One region of the Streptomyces sp. NPDC038135 genome, then DNA from elsewhere that is predicted to be linked to it. Evidence: riboswitches for the same ligand, from Rfam matches in the RefSeq annotation. Region 1 holds a riboswitch; the other holds the start of a gene.
The links. Region 1 has a riboswitch for glycine ahead of gcvT (glycine cleavage system aminomethyltransferase GcvT). Riboswitches for the same ligand answer to the same signal wherever they lie in the genome.
Positions count from the first base shown of each region.

Region 2: another riboswitch for glycine. It lies ahead of gcvP (aminomethyl-transferring glycine dehydrogenase); the one in region 1 lies ahead of gcvT (glycine cleavage system aminomethyltransferase GcvT).

Region 1 covers NZ_JBVJXS010000011.1:33,377-36,769, forward strand. The annotation lists gene glyA (serine hydroxymethyltransferase) at 1-376, opposite strand, end outside; gene gcvH (glycine cleavage system protein GcvH) at 391-768, opposite strand; gene gcvT (glycine cleavage system aminomethyltransferase GcvT) at 883-2,010, opposite strand; glycine riboswitch at 2,054-2,167, opposite strand; glycine riboswitch at 2,168-2,265, opposite strand; gene ACZ7JA_RS29305 (AAA family ATPase) at 2,443-3,120, shown strand; gene ACZ7JA_RS29310 (enhanced serine sensitivity protein SseB) at 3,186-3,393, shown strand, end outside.
Region 2 covers NZ_JBVJXS010000006.1:10,136-13,528, forward strand. The annotation lists gene ACZ7JA_RS17560 (DNA polymerase IV) at 1-356, shown strand, start outside; gene ACZ7JA_RS17565 (PRC-barrel domain-containing protein) at 439-810, opposite strand; glycine riboswitch at 930-1,024, shown strand; gene gcvP (aminomethyl-transferring glycine dehydrogenase) at 1,199-3,393, shown strand, end outside.

The DNA of each region.
Region 1 (3,393 bases):
GGCCGCCGTGCGCCAGGTCCAGGCCGAGGATGGTGTCACCGGGCTGGGCGAGGGCGAACAGCGCCGCCTGGTTCGCGGAGGCGCCGGAGTGGGGCTGGACGTTGGCGTACTCGGCGCCGAACAGCTCCTTGATCCGGTCGATGGCGATCTGCTCGGCGACGTCGACGTGCTCGCAGCCGCCGTAGTAGCGGCGGCCGGGGTAGCCCTCGGCGTACTTGTTGGTCAGCACCGAGCCCTGGGCCTCCATCACCGCGAGCGGCGCGAAGTTCTCCGAGGCGATCATCTCCAGCGTCGACTGCTGGCGGTTCAGCTCGGCGTCGACCGCGGCGGCGATCTCCGGGTCCAGTTCGTGCAGGGACGTGTTCAGGACAGTCATACGGCTACGACTCCTCAGCCGGCGTTCTGGGCGGTGTACTCGTCGGCGGAGAGCAGGTCGGCCGGCTCCTCGGTGACGCGTACCTTGAACAGCCAGCCGCCCTCGAAGGGGGCCGAGTTCACCAGCGACGGGTCGTTGACGACGTCCTCGTTGACCTCGGTGATCTCACCGGTGACCGGCGAGTACAGGTCCGAGACCGACTTGGTCGACTCCAGCTCGCCGCAGGTCTCACCCGCGGACACCGTGGAACCGACCTCGGGGAGCTGGGCGTAGACCACGTCGCCGAGCGCGTTGGCCGCGAACTCCGTGATGCCGACCGTCGAGACGCCGTCCTCGGCGGCCGACAGCCACTCGTGCTCCTTGCTGTAGCGCAGCTGCTGGGGGTTGCTCATGGCCTGAATTCTCCTGTACGCGCGGGAGTGCTGATGAATGGGGGACTGCCGGATCCGCTGCCGGGCAGCGGGATGTGCGCAGGGTCACGTCCGGGGACGGACCGCGCCCAGTGTCTACTTCTGGCGCTTGTAGAAGGGCAGCGCCACGACCTCGTACGGCTCGTGGCTGCCCCGGATGTCCACGCCGACGCCCTCGGCGCCCGGCGCCGCGTGCGCCGCGTCGACGTACGCCATCGCGATCGGCTTGCCCAGGGTGGGGGAGGGGGCGCCGGAGGTGACCTCGCCGATCACCTCGCCGCCCGCGACGACGGAGAACCCGGCCCGCGGCACCCGGCGGCCCTCGGCGACCAGGCCGACGAGCTTGCGCGGCGGGTTCTGCTCGGCCCTGGCGGCGGCCTCGGTGAGCGCCTCGCGGCCCACGAAGTCGCCCTCCTTCTCGAACTTCACCACCCGGCCCAGCCCGGCGTCGAAGGGCGTCAGGGAGGTGGTCAGCTCGTGCCCGTACAGCGGCATGCCCGCCTCCAGGCGCAGGGTGTCCCGGCAGGACAGGCCGCACGGCACCAGGCCGGCGCCCTCGCCCGCCTTGGTCAGCGCCTGCCACAGCTCCACCGCGTGCTCCGGCTTCACGAACAGCTCGAAGCCGTCCTCGCCGGTGTAGCCGGTGCGCGCGATCAGCGCGGGGACGCCGGCGACGGTGCCGGGCAGGCCCGCGTAGTACTTCAGGCCGTCCAGGTCGGCGTCGGTCAGCGACTTCAGGATGCCGGGGGACTCGGGGCCCTGGACCGCGAGCAGCGCGTAGGCGTCGCGGTCGTCGCGCACCTCGGCCTCGAAGCCCGCGGCGCGCCCGGTCAGCGCGTCCAGCACCACCTGGGCGTTGGAGGCGTTGGCGACGACCATGTACTCGTGCTCGGCCAGCCGGTAGACGATCAGGTCGTCCAGGATGCCGCCGTCGGCCTGGCAGATCATGGTGTAGCGGGCGCGGCCGACGCCGACGGAGGCGATGTTGCCCACCAGGGCGTAGTTCAGCAGGGCTGCCGCCTGCGGCCCGGTCACGGTGATCTCGCCCATGTGGGAGAGGTCGAAGAGGCCGGCCCGGGTCCGCACCGCGACGTGCTCGTCGCGCTCGGAGCCGTAGCGCAGCGGCATGTCCCAGCCGGCGAAGTCGGTCATCGTCGCGCCGAGCGAACGGTGCAGGGCGTCGAGCGCGGTGCGGCGCGCTGGAGTGGGTTCGGTACTGCTCATCGGTCGGTCGTCTCCCAGGGCAGGTATGACAGGCGAGGAACGTTCCTCCCCATCTGTCATCGGAACCTGAGAGGTTCGCCATGATCCTCACGAGGAGTGGTCACGGCTTGCACCTTGGGTGGAGCCACTGTCGCAGCGGCCCGCTTTTCAGATGTGCCTCGCCCGCGCGGTAACGGGGCCTGAGAGATTCAAGGGAGGGACTTGCTCCTTCGGCGTCCCAGCGGAGCTGGCTGGGAACTCTCCCGCGCGGATTCAAGCGGCCGGTATGCAGTTGGCGCGCACATCATTGCACGCCGCGCCCCGCCCCGTCAGGGCCCGCATCTGTAACCGAGCTGTGGCAGTACGCGTACCCAACCGCTGGACCGGCGCATTACCTTCTCTTTACATTCGATGGGCAAAGGGTTACCGAGCCCACAGGGGAGGACGATGACGGTGAACAGGACCACGGCCTACGCCGCCACCACCGGTCTCGCGATGCCGGAGCAGCCCTCCGCCCCGGCCCGCGAGCGCTGCGCCGGGCGGCCCGCCCCGGTCGTCCGCGACCTGCGCGAGCGCGCCGGGCGCAGCCCGCACGACCTGCTCTTCGGCCCCCGCGACCTGGTGGTGGTCACCGGGCTGCCCGGCAGTGGCAAGTCCACCCTGATGCACCGCGCGGTCCCCGGCCACCGCGTCGACTCCCAGGACGCCCGCGACCGCTGGGCCGCCCGCGTGCCCCGCTTCCTGCCCTACGCGCTGTACCGCCCCCTGGTCCGGCTCGCCCACTACGCCGCACTGCGCCGCGCCCTCGGCACCGGCGAGGGCGTCGTCGTCCACGACTGCGGCACGCAGGCCTGGGTGCGCGGCTGGCTGGTCCGCGCGGCCCGCCGCCGCGGCGGCACCCTGCACCTGCTGCTGCTCGACGTCACCGCGGAGACCGCCCGCGCGGGCCAGCGCGAGCGCGGCCGCGGCGTCTCCCGCTACGCCTTCCGCCGCCACCGCCGTACGGCGGCCCGCCTGCTGCGCGCGGTGGAGCGGGGGGAGCTGCCCGCCGGCTGCGGCTCGGCGGTGCTGCTGGACCGGGACGCCGCCGCGGTGCTGCGCCGCATCGGCTTCGCCGGCCGATCCGGCTGAGCGCCGTCACGGCCACCCGCTAGCCTTTCGGACCACAGCAGTGGTTCCCAGCAGGCGGCAGGCAGATGGACTTCTCGGCGGCGGACCTTCCCGCGGACTTCCCGGCACAGACGCACCCCCACCCGCACGGCGGTTGGCCCGGCAACGAACTGGAGGAGGTGCTCTCGGCCTCCCTCGGCATACCCGGCGCGGGCGGGCGGATCGCCGAGGTGCTGGGCCGCAGCCTGCTGTGGGTCCCGCTGCCCAACGGCGGCGGACCGCACAGCGGACCGC
Region 2 (3,393 bases), on a different contig from region 1:
AGGACCTGTTCGCCCAGGCGGCGCAGCCGTCCGGGGAGGCGCGGTCGCCGGAGGAGGCCGTGACCGAGCCCGTGCCGGAGCGGCCGGAGCCCGGCGAGCGGCAGTGGCGCGCCGGGCAGGACGTGCGGCACGCCGAGCTGGGCCACGGCTGGGTGCAGGGCAGTGGCCTCGGCCGGGTGACCGTGCGCTTCGAGACGCCCCAGTCGGGGCCGGGGCGGGTGCGGACGTTCGGCGTCGGGGATCCCGCGCTGGAGCCGGCGGATCCGCTGCCGCTGGTGTCGGCCCCGGAGCCGTCGCCCGGGGTGCCGGACATGGGGCCGCCGAGCCTTTCGGGCGCTGTCGACGCCGATCCGTAGCGGGTTGCAGGGCCGACCGGGTGCCGGCGCCACCGTGGTGGGGTGCTCCGCCTTCCCCCGCGCGGTGGCCGACGGCGCGGGATCAGGGCTCCTCCGTGCCCGCCAGCTTGCCGAAGTCGTGGTCCGCGAGCGGGGAGGGCGCAGCCACGTCCAGGCCGTAGTGGTGGTAGAGCTGGAGTTCCTGTTCGGGGGAGAGGTGGCGGCCCACGCCGAAGTCGGGTGCGTCCTTGATGAGCGCGCGGTCGAAGGGGACCCGCAGGGCGCCCTCGACGATCTCGCTGGGCTCCAGGGGGACGAAGGCGTCCCGGGAGAACAGACCGGTGCGTATGGCGGCCCACTCCGGCACGCCGGTGGCGTCGTCGAGGTACACCTCGTCGATGGTGCCGATCTTGGTGCCGGTGCGGTCGAACGCCTTGCGGCCGATCAGGTTGCGCGGATCGATGTCGGTCTGCACGGTCCCTCTCCCTCCACGTGGTCGCAACTCATCCGTAAGCACTACGAAAGAGCACAATCAGGGAGGCGGCCACTCGAAGGCCCGGGCGTTGACCTCGCTGGTAGGCTGACAGCGGCTGCTGACCCCGTGCGGGAGAGTCCTCCGACCACCTCGGAGGCGCCGAAGGAGCAAATCCTCCCCGGAATCTCTCAGGCCCACGTACCGCACGGACGAGGTCACTCTGGAAAGCAGGGCGGATGTCGACGGCGTCCGCCCTCACCGACGGTGAAAGCCGGCGCCTTCGGGCCGCCGGTGAAGCTCTCAGGTCGAGATGACAGAGGGGGAGGCCGTCGGGGTATCCGTACCGGGGTGCCCCTCGAAGGTCGTGTCAGACCAGGAGGCCTCCGCAATGACCGCCCATCGCACCCCGCTCTCCGAGCTCGAAGCGGGCATCCCCTTCGAGCAGCGCCACATCGGGCCCGACCAGGAGGCGCGGGCCAAGATGCTCGCGCACGTCGGCTACGGCTCGCTCGACGAGCTGACCGCCGCCGCGGTCCCGGACGTGATCAAGAACGCCGACGCCCTGGACCTGCCGGGCGCCCGCACCGAGGCCGAGGTCCTCGCCGAGCTGCGCTCGCTCGCCGACCGCAACCAGGTCCTCGGCTCCATGATCGGCCTCGGCTACTACGGCACCTTCACCCCGCCGGTCGTCCTGCGCAACGTCATGGAGAACCCCGCCTGGTACACGGCCTACACGCCGTACCAGCCGGAGATCTCCCAGGGCCGGCTCGAGGCTCTGCTGAACTTCCAGACCATGGTCGCCGAGCTCACCGGGCTGCCGACGTCCGGCGCGTCCCTGCTGGACGAGGGCACGGCCGCCGCCGAGGCCATGGCGCTCTCCCGGCGCATGGGCAGGAACAAGAAGGGCCTGTTCCTGATCGACGCGGACGTCCTGCCGCAGACCGTCGCCGTGATCGAGACGCGCGCCGAGCCGACCGGCGTCGAGGTCGTCGTCGCCGACCTCTCCGACGGCATCCCGGCGGAGATCGCCGAGCGCGAGATCAACGGCGTGCTGCTCCAGTACCCGGGCGCCTCCGGCGCCGTCCGCGACATCAAGCCCGTCATCGACCAGGCGCACGGGCTGGGCGCCCTCGTCACCGTCGCGGCCGATCTGCTCGCGCTCACCCTGCTGACCTCGCCGGGCGAGCTGGGCGCCGACATCGCCATCGGCACCACCCAGCGCTTCGGCGTGCCGATGGGCTTCGGCGGGCCGCACGCCGGCTACATGGCGGTGCACGAGAAGTTCGCGCGCAGCCTGCCCGGCCGTCTCGTCGGCGTGTCCGTCGACGCCGACGGGCACAAGGCGTACCGCCTGGCGCTGCAGACCCGTGAGCAGCACATCCGCCGTGAGAAGGCCACCAGCAACATCTGCACCGCCCAGGTGCTGCTCGCCGTGATGGCCGGCATGTACGCCGTCTACCACGGCCCCGAGGGGCTGCGCACCATCGCCCGCCGCACCCACCGCTACGCCACGATCCTCGCCGAAGGCCTGAAGGCCGGCGGCGTCGAGATCGTGCACGGCGCCTACTTCGACACCCTCACCGCGCGCGTGCCCGGCAGGGCCGCCGAGGTCGTGGACGCGGCCCGGGCGGGCGGCGTCAATCTGCGTCTCGTCGACGCCGACCTGGTCTCCCTGGCCTGCGACGAGACCACCAACCGGGCCCAGGTGGAGGCCGTCTTCGCGGCCTTCGGCGTGGACGGCGACATCGAGGCGCTGGACGCGGCGGCCGGCGAGGCCCTGCCCGAGGCCCTGCTGCGCACCGACGACTACCTCACCCACCCGGTCTTCCACGAGCACCGCTCCGAGACCGCGATGCTGCGCTACCTGCGCCGGCTCGCCGACCGTGACTACGCGCTCGACCGCGGCATGATCCCGCTGGGCTCCTGCACCATGAAGCTCAACGCGACCACCGAGATGGAGCCGGTCACCTGGCCCGAGTTCGGGCAGCTGCACCCCTTCGCGCCCGCCGAGCAGGCCGAGGGCTACCTGACGCTCATCCGCGAGCTGGAGGACCGGCTCGCCGAGGTCACCGGCTACGACAAGGTCTCGCTGCAGCCGAACGCCGGATCGCAGGGCGAGCTGGCCGGTCTGCTGGCCGTGCGCGGCTACCACCGCGCCAACGGCGACGAGCAGCGCACCGTCTGCCTGATCCCCTCCTCCGCGCACGGCACCAACGCGGCCAGCGCCGTGATGGCCGGCATGAAGGTCGTCGTCGTCAAGACCGCCGAGGACGGCGAGATCGACGTCGCCGACCTGCGGGCAAAGATCGAGCAGCACCGCGACGAGCTGGCCGTGCTGATGATCACCTACCCGTCGACGCACGGTGTGTTCGAGGAGCACGTCGCCGACATCTGCGCCCAGGTCCACGACGCGGGCGGCCAGGTGTACGTCGACGGCGCCAACCTCAACGCGCTGGTCGGCCTCGCGAAGCCGGGTCACTTCGGCGGCGACGTCTCGCACCTGAACCTGCACAAGACGTTCTGCATCCCGCACGGCGGCGGCGGCCCCGGCGTCGGCCCGGTGGCGGTCCGCTCGCACCTGGC